Sporocytophaga myxococcoides DSM 11118: one gene and its partner. The protein of the gene in region 1 interacts with the protein of each later gene in a pairwise test. Links are inferred from orthologs where the notes say so. Each region holds a gene or a part of one and is shown on either strand. Other genes may lie near its edges.

Region 1 (8,083 bases):
AGAGGATTTTATTAATCTAACCTGTATGATAATCAAAGAGTAGAGCGATGCAGTTTGAGTTGACAGAGGAATATTTGGATTCATTCATTCAGGCAGTCGATGCCAGAAAGAATTCATGGATCAGGGAGCAATTGGATGAATTGCATCCTCAGGATATATCTTCTGTAGTGCATGAACTGGATCCAGATCATTCTACATATGTAATAAAACTCCTTGAGAATGAAACCGGAGCTCAAGTCATTAGAGAGTTGGATTCCGACTATAGAAAAAAGCTTCTAAAGGAATTTACTCCCGATGAAATAGGTGCATACATTAGTTTCATAGATTCAGATGATGCTGTTGATATAATCAATGAGTTACCTGTTAAAACCAAGGAAGAAGTAATTTCCCTTGTTGATAACAAAGAGAAAGCTGATCACATCAGAGACCTGATTCACTATGATGAAGATTGCGCAGGTGGTTTGATGGCTAAGGAGTTGATTCGCGCGAACCTTAACTGGACTGTAACACAATGTATAGAGGAAATAAGAAGGCAGTCCAGAAATGTTTCCAGGATATATTCTGTATATGTTGTAGATAATCTTGATAAACTTCTGGGAATAGTGTCGCTTAAAAAGATGCTACTTGCAGATGATCATACATTGATTGCCGATATATATGAACCAGAGATAATTGCTGTAGAAACATTTATCAGTGCTGAAGAGGTATCGCAGATTATGGAAAAATATGACCTTGAAGCGATCCCTGTGGTAAATGTGCATGGAAAGCTTCTTGGCCGAATTACTATTGACGACGTTGTAGACGTTATTAAAGAAAGAGCTGAGCAGGATATTCAGATGATGGCTGGTATCAGTGGTCCTGCAGAAGATGATGATAGTGTATGGACTTTATCTAAGGTAAGATTACCCTGGCTTATTATCGGTATGTCCGGAGGTATGCTGGGGGCAAAGTTTATAGGACTTTTTGAAAAAGATATAAGTCTGATTCCGGCAATGGCATTTTTTATCCCATTGATTACAGCTACAGGAGGAAATGTTGGAATACAAACTAGTTCAGTTGTTGTTCAGTCATTGGCAAAAGAGTCGGGATATGGATCATTCAACTTCGCTAGTTTTTTGAAAGTCTTGATTGTAGCACTTATTAACGGAATTGCGTTGAGCTCTCTTGTATTCGGTTTGAATATGATTTTAGGAGAGGATACAAAGCTGGCAATTATTGTTTCTACAGCACTTATGAGTGTTGTCTTATTAGCAACAGTAATGGGCACCATTACACCATTGGTATTAGATAAGTTAGGTTTTAATCCTGCCCTTGCTGCCGGTCCTTTTATTACGACAGCCAATGATCTTCTAGGGCTCGCAATTTATTTTCTTGTAGCGCAGTCGCTTTATCATTTATAAATGAAATCATGAAATTTATTATTGTAGATGAAATGCATCCTTCCATAGTCTCTATGTTGGAAGGAATAGGCATTGTACCAGATTATAGACCATCTGTCACAAGAATGGATCTTTTAAAGATTGTGATGAACTATGAAGGACTGATCGTGAGAAGCAAAGTGAAAATTGATAAGGAGTTACTAGATCTAGCAACTAATTTAAAGATAATAGCTAGAGCCGGTGCCGGACTTGATCAAATTGATATTGAAGAAGTAAATCGAAGAAATATAAAAGTTGTAAATGCTCCTGAAGGAAACAGGGATGCAGTTGGAGAACATGCTGTAGGAATGCTTCTTTCATTAATGAATAAGATGCAAACAGGAGATAAGGAAGTGAGGAATAGGATATGGAAGAGAGAAAAAAACAGAGGTTATGAAGTAGGAGGGCTCACCATTGGAATAATTGGCTATGGCAACATGGGCAAAGCATTTGCTAAAAGGATCAAAGGTTTCGGATGCAGGGTAATAGCATATGATAAATATATATCAGGATATTCGGATGAATTTGCGCAAGAAGTTTCCATTGAAGATATATTTAATAATGCGGATGTTTTAAGTCTGCATATTCCATTGACAGAAGTCTCGAGAAGAATGGTCAATAGAAAATTTATCGCAAACTTTAAAAAGAATTTTTGGTTAATAAATACAGCCAGAGGAGAGGTTGTGCAACAGGAAGATTTAATTGAAGCATTGGACTCGGGTAAGATAAGAGGGGCGGCATTAGATGTTCTTGAAAACGAAAAGTTTGAAACATTAACATCGGTACAAAAACTTAATCTTGAAAATCTGGTTGAAAGAGAAAATATACTGTTCACCCCGCATGTAGCAGGGTGGACCTATGAGTCATTGGTTAAAATTAATGAAGTATTAGTTGAAAAACTCAGAGAATCAATAGGTAGGATTTGAGGGTTTGGAATTGGTTAAAAAAATCTTAATTTTGATTCCTGAACGGTTGAGGAAGCCGTTTTTTTTATTGTACCTAAGCAATTGCAAAGAGATATGGCATACACATATTACACAGAAGAAGGACTTAGAAAGTTAAAGGATGAGCTTGCTATGCTCAAAACCAGAGGGCGTGCCGATATGGCTAAGCAAATAGCAGAAGCTCGTGACAAAGGAGATTTAAGTGAGAACGCAGAGTATGATGCAGCGAAAGATGCTCAGGGATTGCTTGAATTAAAAATCAGTAAATTGGAAGACGTAGTTGCCAATGCGCGTATTATCGATGAGAGTAACATTGATACTTCCAAAGTATCAATTTTATCTAATGTTAAGATAAAAAATAAAAAGACTAATGCTATTGTCAACTATATATTAGTATCTGAAGAAGAGGCGGACCTAAAGAGTGGAAAGATCTCTGTAAAATCACCAATTGGCAAAGGTTTGCTTGGGAAAAAAATTGGAGATTCCGCATATATAGATGTTCCTGCAGGAAAACTTGAGTTTGAAATCTTAGATATCAGCAGATAATGGCAAGCATCTTTACAAAAATTATAAACGGTGAAATTCCAGGTTATACAATAGCTGAGGATGATCGCTGTTATGCATTTTTGGATATTTCTCCTTTGGTAGTAGGGCATACGCTTGTAGTGCCTAAAACAGAAATCGATTATATTTTTGATATGGATGATGAGCTGCTGGCTCACCTTCATGTGTTCAGCAAGAAAGTTGCAAAGGCTGTGCAAAAGGCTGTTCCTTGCAAGAGAATTGGTATTGCAGTCATTGGTCTTGAAGTTCCGCATACCCATATTCATCTTGTGCCTATGAACTCTGCGAACGATCTCAACTTTACAAGACCTAAACTTACTGTTGCAAAAGAGGTGATGGAAGAAACTCAGAAAAAAATAAAGAGTTATCTTTAATATATATTATTATAAAAAAAGAGGCTGTCTTTGAAATAAAAGACAGCCTCTTTTTTTATAACCTATTCTCTGTTATTTTTTTTGCCAGATACTATTCTATCAGGATTGTCTTTGAGAAAGGATGACCAATTGCCAGATGTCACTTTCAATGGTCCACCCTGAAAATGGTGACAAAGTGCAACCGCAAGTGCATCTGTAGCATCAAATAATTTAGGAGCTTCCTGGATTTTTAGCAAGGTACAAAGCATACTAGATACCTGCTCTTTGGAAGCATTTCCATTACCGGTAACAGATTGTTTAACTTTTTTGGGAGCATATTCCGAAATGGGAACTTCCCTGGAGATTGCCGCTGCAATTGCTACTCCCTGAGCCCTCCCCAGTTTGAGCATAGACTGAACATTTTTTCCGTAAAAAGGAGACTCGATTGCCATTTCGTCCGGATGGTATTCATCTATCAGCTGCACAACCCTTTCAAAAATTTTACTTAATTTTATTCCATGGTTGCTATATTTACTCAGGTGAATTACTCCAAATTGCAGGAGATCAATCTTGCTTTTTCGGATATGGATAAGGCCGTACCCCATAATCGTGGTACCTGGATCTACACCTAAAATTATTTTGTCCTTCTCTATTTCTTTTCCTTTAGAAATCATTCAATGCAAGTTAACCACATCCTCTCGGCTTTAAAAGAGAAAATTAATCCCAATTTTTCCCTTTTAATTAAGTCATTGGTATTTATAGTTTCCTTATCCATTATTTTTTATACAGTAAATAAAAAGGATCAACTTACCGGAAATTACTTTTTCGAAATTATAAATTCCTGGAAAAGTAATTCATGGATGATCTGTTTTGCTTTTTTATTAATGCCAATAAACTGGGGAATTGAAGGTTTAAAATGGAAGCTTCTAGCTTCTAAAGTAGAGAAAACTTCTTTTTTTTGTGCCTTGGAAGGAGTTATATGTGGAACTGCTTTTGGGTTTATTACTCCTCATGGACTAGGAGATTATCTCGGCCGAATCTTAAATATGAAAAGTAAGGAGAGGTCCAAAGCTTTAGGTGCAATATTTCTGAGCAGGATAGCACAATTTTATTCTACTATTTATTTTGGTAGTATTTCGGTTTTCTTTTTACTCTTCTCGTGGTTTTCATTTTCTGAATCACAAAAAAAGGTCATTATAATTACCTTGCTTTTATTTCATATACTGCTACCGGCTTTATTTTTTTTTCGAGAAAATATTTTAAGATATCTGGAGGAAAGCAAAGGATTGAAACTCATTGCCAGTTATTTTCTGATTATTAAAAAATATGATCTGAGAGAAATCTTATTGGTGATTGCACTATCAGCTTCCCGATATCTCATTTTTCTGTTTCAATTTGTTTTGGTATTCAATTTCTTTCGTGTCAAAACCGATTTGTTTTTTCAATTTCTAGCAGTTCCATTTGTCCTTCTAGTTAAATCTGTAATACCTACAATATTCGATTTAGGAGTAAGGGAAGCGGCTGTAGTATTTATTTTTGAGGGGAAAAGTGTTGATTTACAAATGGTATTGTATTCTAGCCTTACAGTCTGGCTATTGAATGTATTGACACCTTCAATGGTGGGATTATTTCTTATTTTCAGGTTAAAAATTAAAGGACCATTTTGATGCTAATAGTTATTGCTCCATTTTTTTTGATTTATGCAGTTGCCCTTATTTGGGCCGTTTTCAAATGGAGAAAAATGGAATTGTGGTCCAGAAACTTAGATGTATCGCCAGGTAAGTTTGTGTCAGTTATTATTCCTGTAAGAAATGAAGAACTGAATATTTTAAGTTTGCTTACAGATTTATCTAATCAACGATATCCTAAGAGTAAATTTGAAGTGATTGTCATCGATGATGGCTCTGTGGATTTTACAGTAACTTTTGTGCAGGAGTATCTGGAAATGACGGATATTCAGTTATCTGTCCTCTATTCTGGAGATTATCAATCAGATGCAGCTCCAAAGAAAAAGGCGATCGAATATGGAATCTCAAAAGCTAAAGGTGATTTAATATTGACGATAGACGGGGATTGCAGGTGTGGTGAAGACTGGATTGCAACAATGGCAGGAATGCTTGAAGTATCAGATTCTAAAATGGTTTGTGGACCGGTAGGGTTCTATTCTAAGGGTACATTGTTTGAGAAGATGCAGCAAATTGAATTCAGTGCAGTTATGGGAACCGGAGGTGTTTGCCTGGGGTCAGGATTTCCTACGATGGCCAATGGTGCAAACTTGTGTTATGAAAAAGAGGCATTTTATGAGGTCGGGGGATTTACCGGATTTGAAAAGATTGCCTCAGGAGATGATGAATTTCTTATGCATAAAATTTACGAAAAGTATCCCGGTAAAGTATTATTTGCATGTAAGAAAGAAGCGTTGGTGATGACTTATCCTAAAGATTCAGTTAAAGAATTTTTGGAACAAAGAAAGAGGTGGGCTGGTAAATGGAAAATGCATAAGAACAAAAGAAATCAGTATTTGGCGCTATTTATTTTTTTAGTGAATTTTTTATTTTTAGTTTCGGGCGCATATTCATTGGTGGATAAAATGGGATTGCTTGTTTTTGCAGCTTTTGCCATAGTAAAATTTGTTACAGAGTTTATATTTCTGAAACAGGTTTCTCGGCTTTTAGATCATCAATTTAATCTTATTGAATTTGCAATTACATGGGCCTTTTACCCGTTTTATGTTATAACTATTGGATTATTAAGTAATTCTGGTAGTTTTGTCTGGAAAGGAAGAGATATTAAAAACTGAGAAATTGACACCACAAGAATACGACATTCTGGATGAACTTTATTTTATTTGCACCTTGGACCATTTGTTGAAAAATTTAACAATGGATGATTCGGAATTAAGGAATCATTTGGAGCAACTTTTCCGTAAAGGGTGGATAAAAGTTTTTTATAAAGGCACAGAAGATGAAGTCGAATCCGGAGAAGTTTCAAAGGGACAATTCGAAAATTACCATTTTCTTGCAACCAAAGCAGGATTAAAAGCTCATAACACCTTATAAAGTGGTTAAGTCGAAAGAGAATACCGTCAAAACACCTTCTTATTATGTTCGCAAGCGGCTATGGAAAAATAAGCCAGCAATTGCCGGATTTATAGTTATTGTTCTTGCTCACATTATTGCAATTCTAGGTTATTTAATAATGCCAGATCATACTCCTAATGCGAATGATGGCTCCGCACTTATTAAAAAGAAACCAATAGGGTTTGAATGTACTTTGTTGAAATTCAGAAAAAACAGAGAAATTGAGAGAGGCAATTTTCTGGAGAAGATGTATATGGGACAAGAAAGTGATTTTATTATTCAACCTGTCAGTTCCTATCAGATTAAAAACCTTAAGGTATATTATTCCCTTTTTGGAAAAGAGGATGAAACAGAATCTGCTGATATCGTAGCTGTTACTAAGAACCTTTTTGTAGGCTCTTCCCCAAAACTTAAGCCGGACTCTATCTACAACTATTCTGTGAAAGACGATGTCATTACCTACCTTGATTTAAATGAAAAGACAGTTCAAATCACAAGAGAGGAATTATTAAGAGATTTTCTGGATCATAATATAGAAAAAAGAGAGTATCTGTTGGGAACAGATAAGGCGGGTCGCGATATCCTGAGCAGGTTATTATTTGGTACACGTATTTCACTTTCAATAGGATTTATTTCAGTATTAATTTCTATTCTAGTGGGCGTCACTCTAGGTGCTTTGAGCGGATTTTTCGGCGGAACAACTGATAAGTTTATAATGTGGCTTATGACCGTAGTTTGGTCTATTCCAAGCATTATGCTTGTTATCGCTATCAGCCTTGCTTTGCAAAGCAGAGGGGTTTGGGTGGCATTTGTAGCTGTAGGATTAACGATGTGGGTAGAAGTGGCAAGAGTTGTGAGGGGGCAGATCTTAAGCTTAAAGGAAAAGCTTTATGTTGAAGCTGCAAAGGCTCTAGGAGTAGGTGATCTCAGAATTATCTTTGTGCATATCCTTCCTAACATTGTTGGGCCTTTGATTGTAATTGCTACAGCAAACTTCGCATCTGCAATCTTGATTGAGGCAGGGTTAAGTTTTCTTGGTCTTGGAGTACAACCACCAATGCCTTCCTGGGGCATGATGGTTAATGAAGGTTATGGATCAATGCTGGCAAAAGATTCTGGCTATCTGGTAGTACTTCCAAGTTTGTGTATTTGTATTCTTGTATTGGCATTTAACTTATTCGGAAACGGCTTAAGAGACGCATATGATCCCCAAAGCGCCGTCAAATGGTGAAAAAGAAGGTGGGTTGGAAAACTCGTTGCAACTAAAGCAGCTGGAGTTAAACTCTCTACTTGAAGTAACGCAGGCAATTAATTTTAACTTGCCCGAAGAATCTTTATATAAGATATTTTACTTCACTTTAATAGCCAATCTTAAAATCAAGAAATTTGCCCTTTATGTTTTTGATTCTGGTTGGAGCTGTAAAGTCAACTATGGCACAAAAACGAATTTTAAATCTATTGAATTAGATCAATCATTTTTTAACGTTAGCAAAATATCGAAACTGGAAAAGACAGCTAATCACTTTTCTGAATTTGATTTGCTGATTCCTGTTGCACATAAATCACAATTGCTTGCTTTAGTATTTATTGGAGGCCTGGAGCTTGGTGAAGAAAATACAGACGTGTCTTTCGTTCAGACTTTTGCCAATATCATTACTGTGGCAATTGAGAATAAAAAGCTTGCAAGAAAAGAACTTCAACAGGAAGCATTCCGAAAGGAGCTT
Region 2 (5,572 bases), on another replicon or contig:
TTGGATGCAGCCTTATTAGTGTTTCCCTGCAGGTTTTTGTTATAAGGATTAGATTCGCCGAGATCAAGATAACCAACGACACTTCTCAGATTTTGTGTAGTATTGGCTCTATTAGTTACATAAACGTCAACCCTGGTAATTTTCACTCCAGAGTTTAATACAGGTAAGCTGGCAAGAGAGCTTTCATAGTTGTTTCTGAAGAACTGTCCCAGGAAGAAGTGGCGTCTGTCTTCATAGTTGTCAGCTTTAATATTTATTTCACGAGCCTGTGAACCTCCTTGTAATCTTATTTCTTCACTTTTGCCTCGTTGGCTTGAGAATACTGAGGTAACAGATAATCTTCCGAATTGTAATTTTGTTTTAATACCAAAAAGATTCTGAGGCCCTTGCATAAGGACACTGTTTAATGGAAAGCTTACTGTACCCGCTTCTATCTTTTGTATGATATCTTCTTCAAATCCTGTATATTCAAGTTTAAGGTTGTTCTGAAAGTCAAATGTAGCCTTGGTATCCCAGTTGGCAGTAAGCTTAAGTTTTTCCCCAATCTTACCGACCACGTTCATACTGATTTGCTGGTCAAAGTCAAAACCTCCAGTTCTCTGTTGTCTTACAGGAATGTTGGGGTTATTAACACGTTGCCATTTCCCGCCAAAATCCAGCATTACCAGACCATTAGGTCTTATATCCACGAAGTTGCTTCCGAAAGGTCCTTCAAGTCCGCGCACATATATTTTGGGAATAAGGTTTCCTCTGGAAGAAACAGGAGTTTCGCCATCAAGACCTTGAGACTTAGATTTCCAGTAAGACTTCATCATTTCTTTCTGACGATACTTTGAGTATTCTTCAAAAGTCATAGAAGAAGGAGGTCTATAATCAAAGTCACCTACTTTCTCATAGATATTATAATTATCCATGCTGGAATCAAGCTCCACTTCTGTCTGCACATTGGTAGGGTTTTTTAGCAGGAAAGGAGATTTGGAGGATCTGTTAGAAAAAGGGTCACCCTCTCTGTCGCTTGGATTATAGTTAGGTCTTTTCTTTCTGTCTTTATTCTCTTCGGTGGAGTCACCGGGAGGTTCAGATCTTCTTAGTGTATAAGTGCTATTGCTGGGCTTTCCGAAGGAAACCCAGGTATAAAAAGTTACACAGCTAAGTGTTGCTACGAGTATATATTTATTCAGATTCAGCACTTGAAAAAAAATTATGCTGTTTTAAGCGCTTGTTTAATTAAATTTTCCAAAGAGATATTATCTCCCTCTTTTTTTATAATGCTATCAATACTCTTTTCAGCAACATTTTTAGCGATGCCTAATGTAATGAGTGCGGATAACGCTTCACCTCTGATTAAATTGTGTGAAGATTTTGTTAAGTTCAATAGTGCTTCGTTTCCAACTGGTTCTTTTTTGATTTTATCTTTTAATTCCAGTACAATTCGCTGGGCAGTTTTAAGACCTATTCCTTTTATTGATTGTATTGTCCGTACGTCTTCCTGGACTATGGCTCTGCTTAATTCTTCTGCATTTAATGAAGAGATAATCATCATGGCAGTTCCAGGGCCTACACCAGAGATGGATATGAGGTCAAGAAAAATTTTTTTCTCTGCAATGTGAAAAAAACCAAAAAGTGTATGAGCATCTTCTTTAATATGCAAATAAGTATGAAGCTTAACCTTTTCTTCATCTTTAATTAAAGAATAAGTTTGCAGAGAAATTCTTATCTGGTAACCTATTCCGTTAGTTTCAATTATTACAAAGAATGGGTCTTTGAACGCTAATTTTCCCTCTATATATGCGATCATATTTGCTGATTAATTGTATGGTTCTGAGTATCTACCACAGCTATAGCTGCCATATTTACTATTTCTCTGATAGAGCTGCCAAGCTGAAGTATGTGCACAGGTTTTCTCATTCCCATTAGTATTGGTCCGATTGTTTCAGCCTCTCCGATTTCCTGGAGAAGCTTATAGCAAATATTTCCTGCAGCCAGGTCCGGGAATATAAAAGTATTCGCACCTTCCTGAGCCAGAGCGCTAAACGGGTAATTTTCCTGTTGAAGTTTTGTGTTCAATGCGATATTTGCCTGAATGTCTCCCTCTATAACGAGCTCCGGGAACTTTTCTTTTGCAATTCTTGTTGCCTTTGCAGATTTTTCCGGTACTATCCCTTTAGATGATCCAAAATTTGAATAGGAGAGTACTGCAATACGTGGAGTGAAATCAAAAAAACGGACTGCATTGGCAGTTAATCCTATCAATTCAGCCAATTCTTCTGCATTCGGATTTTCATTTACTGTTGTATCTGCAAAAAAGTATGGTCCTTTTTTATTAAGAATGATATACATCCCGGCTACTTTTTTGGTACCTGGTGCTACTCCGATCACTTGCAGAGCAGGCTTAATTGAAGTTGCATAATCTTTAGTTAATCCTGTGATGAAACAATCAGCCTCTCCCTCGTCCACTAGCATAGCTCCGAAATAATTCCGGTCACGCATCATCTTTTTAGCCTCTTCCGGCGTGATGCCCTTTCTTTGACGCTTTTTATAGAATTTCTCTCCAAAGCTATAGCGTTTCTCTCTCTCTTCAATCGGGCTAATAATTTCACATCCCGTAAGATCAATCATATATTCATGACTCATCTTCCTGATCTTTTCCTTATTGCCAAGTAATACCGGTGTACCTATACCTTCATCAACTATAGTTTGTGCAGCTTTAAGTATTTTGAAATGCTCACCTTCTGCAAGTACGATTCTTTTAGGATTTTGCCTGGCTCTGCTAAAGATGCGGTTCATCAGTTTCTCATCTTTGCCTATTTTCTGCAGCAACTGATCGTGATATAAATCCCAATCAGTGATCTGACTTTGAGCTACACCTGACTCCATAGCAGCTTTAGCTACTGCAGGAGATATCGTGGTGATAAGTCTTGGGTCAAGCGGTTTTGGAATAAGGTAAGTTTTGCCAAAAGAAATTTTTTCATCTCCATAGGCTTTATTCACAATTTCCGGAACTGGTTCTTTAGCCAGGTCGGCAATGGCTTTCACTGCTGCCCGCTTCATGGCTTCATTGATATCCGTTGCTCTAACGTCCATAGCTCCTCTGAAAATATATGGAAATCCCAGAACATTATTTACTTGATTAGGAAAATCGGATCTGCCTGTAGCTATAATGGCGTCAGGCCTTGCTTCAAGTGCGGAAGTATAATCTATCTCAGGTACAGGATTGGCCAATGCGAAGATAATAGGCTGCTTAGCCATTTTTTTCACCATCTCTTTGGTGAGAATATTTCCAGCGGATAGGCCAATAAAAATGTCAGCACCTTCAATTGCCTCGTCAAGTGTATATACATTTCGGTCTGTGGCAAATTGAGTCGTTACAGGGTTCAGGTCAGTTCGGTCTTTTCTCAGAACACCATTAACATCAAGCATTGTGATGTTTTCCAACTTTGCCCCAAGGTCCAGGTAGATTTTTGTGCATGCAATAGCTGCTGCGCCGGCACCACTAATTGTGAAGCGTACAGATTCTATATTTTTCTGAACAAGCTCAAGTGCATTTAGCAATGCCGCCCCTGAGATGATTGCCGTGCCGTGCTGATCGTCGTGCATGACAGGTATATTCATTTGTTCACGGAGCTTTTGCTCTATTACAAAACATTCCGGAGCTTTGATATCCTCCAGGTTAATACCACCAAATGTCGGCTCCAGAGATTTTACTATTCTTACAAATTCATCAGGGTCTGTACTGTCGATTTCTATATCGAATACATCAATGCCTGCGAATTTTTTAAACAAAACGCCTTTGCCTTCCATTACAGGCTTAGATGCGTCTGGTCCGATATTGCCTAGTCCAAGTACTGCAGTACCATTGGAAATTACTCCTACAAGATTTCCTTTTGCAGTGTATTTGTAAACCTCTTCTTTATTCTGATGAATTTCTTTACAAGGCTCTGCTACACCAGGGGAGTATGCCAGTGCGAGGTCGAGCTGGGAAGAGAGCATTTTAGTAGGTACTACTTCAATCTTTCCTGGCTGTCCTTGACTATGATAGTTAAGGGCATCCTCTCTTCTTATATGAATAGCCATAATTTTAGTAAATAATTCGGGTTGTTTTTTTTAAGAGAAGAATTAATTCATTAAAAAAATGTAGGAAGTGCTTTGAACTGTATGCAAAAGAATTTTTGAATCTACTCGCGACAATCTGATCTTCTGAATTTCTTAATTTGTAATCCCCTTTTAAAAATTTGTTTTATAAAGAGTAAAAATAACTAATTAATCTTAAACAATTGTAAGTTTTAATGGCTGAGTTTTGACAGGAATAGGCTTAAAAATCAAAGTAAAAAGGAATAATAAAAATGAGCTGGGGAAATAAAAAAATGCTAAGTTTTAATTGTATTCTTTTAAAACTTAGCATTTGAAAATTTGTATCCGAGCTTGTTAGCTCATTATTAATTTTTGTCCGACTTTGATGTCGTTAGACTTAAGATTATTCAGTTTTTTTAGTTTTTCAACCGGGATATTGTTGGATTTGGAAATAGTCCAAAGAGTGTCACCTGGCTGTACGTAATATACTTTCTTTTTAGGGACATATTTCTTCTTATTACTCTCTGTGTGCTTTGCCAATGTTGGCTTTTCCATTATAAATCCACCTTTGTAGATGGTAAGCTTTTGTCCTGACTTAATGCTAGAGCCTTTAAGCTTATTCCATTTTTTAAGGTCAGAAAGACTTACTTCATATTTGTCTGCAATTTTAGAAAGTACATCACCTTTCTTTACGGTATAATAAACCTTTTTCTTTTGTGCAGTAGCAACTTCACGAGATTTATTTTCAGATGAAGGCTTTGTGCTGGCAAGCTGTACCGATGGTTGGGCAAGATCTTCGTCATTTTCATCACCAGATCTTTTTGAGCTTTCATCCAGAATAGCCAGTTTGTTCATCGCAAAATATTCAGATTTATCTGAAGGTATTCTGACGTGGAAAGGGTAATTGTCCGGAAGATAATTTCTTTTTATAGCTGGATTCAACTTAGTGAATTCATCTTTGCAGATATTCAGTTGATCACAGAACATATCAAGATTTACATATTGATTGATATGCACTGTATCGAAGCGAATAGGATATTCCAGTGAGTCTGCGAAGATATTATGATCCTGCATGTGGTTCATTGTGTAGGTTAGGGCTACGAACTGAGGAACATATCCTCTGGTTTCCTGTGGAAGGAAGTTATAAATTTCCCAGAAAGTATCCTTGTATCCTGATTTTCTGATAGCTTTTCTGACATTACCAGGGCCACAGTTATAGGAGGCCAAGGCTAATTCCCAGTCATCAAAAATATTGTAAAGGTCTTTAAGATATCTGCACGCAGCTTCTGTTGCCTTGTATGGATCTAGTCTTTCATCCACATACTGATCTTGTTTCAGTTTGTAGATTTTGCCAGTGCTTGGCATAAACTGCCATAGACCTGCAGCTCCTGCTCTTGATATTGCTTTAGGATTAAGCCCTGATTCAACAATTGCCAGGTATTTTAATTCCTGAGGCATATTGTGTCTTTTTAGAGCTTCTTCAAAAATTTCGAAATACAGG

Evidence for each region.
Region 2: the proteins of ruvC (region 1) and ruvA interact in binary tests that used the Escherichia coli proteins (3 or more experiments, as listed by UniProt). The link is inferred for Sporocytophaga myxococcoides DSM 11118 from one-to-one orthologs.

Annotation. Positions count from the first base shown.
Region 1 is NZ_AUFX01000005.1:514,722-522,804, forward strand. Bases 2,159-5,095 are described here. They hold ruvC (crossover junction endodeoxyribonuclease RuvC), read right to left. Parts: upstream 3,954-5,095; coding sequence 3,363-3,953; downstream 2,159-3,362. Other genes in these bases: K350_RS0108195 (NAD(P)-dependent oxidoreductase), read left to right, coding at 2,159-2,344; greA (transcription elongation factor GreA), read left to right, coding at 2,438-2,908; K350_RS0108205 (HIT family protein), read left to right, coding at 2,908-3,300; K350_RS0108215 (lysylphosphatidylglycerol synthase domain-containing protein), read left to right, coding at 3,957-4,946; K350_RS0108220 (glycosyltransferase), read left to right, coding at 4,946-5,095. Also shown: 16S rRNA (adenine(1518)-N(6)/adenine(1519)-N(6))-dimethyltransferase RsmA, read left to right, coding at 1-43; mgtE (magnesium transporter), read left to right, coding at 48-1,400; more of K350_RS0108195, read left to right, coding at 1,409-2,158; more of K350_RS0108220, read left to right, coding at 5,096-6,079; K350_RS0108225 (hypothetical protein), read left to right, coding at 6,084-6,338; K350_RS0108230 (ABC transporter permease), read left to right, coding at 6,340-7,590; K350_RS0108235 (PP2C family protein-serine/threonine phosphatase), read left to right, coding at 7,562-8,083.
Region 2 is NZ_KE384560.1:91,789-97,360, forward strand. The notes cover bases 1-2,999. They hold ruvA (Holliday junction branch migration protein RuvA), read right to left. Parts: upstream 1,799-2,999; coding sequence 1,202-1,798; downstream 1-1,201. Other genes in these bases: sov (T9SS outer membrane translocon Sov/SprA), read right to left, coding at 1-1,190; K350_RS0118685 (NADP-dependent malic enzyme), read right to left, coding at 1,795-2,999. In the rest of the region: more of K350_RS0118685, read right to left, coding at 3,000-4,074; K350_RS0118690 (lytic transglycosylase domain-containing protein), read right to left, coding at 4,426-5,572. UniProt on the Escherichia coli protein: The RuvA-RuvB-RuvC complex processes Holliday junction (HJ) DNA during genetic recombination and DNA repair.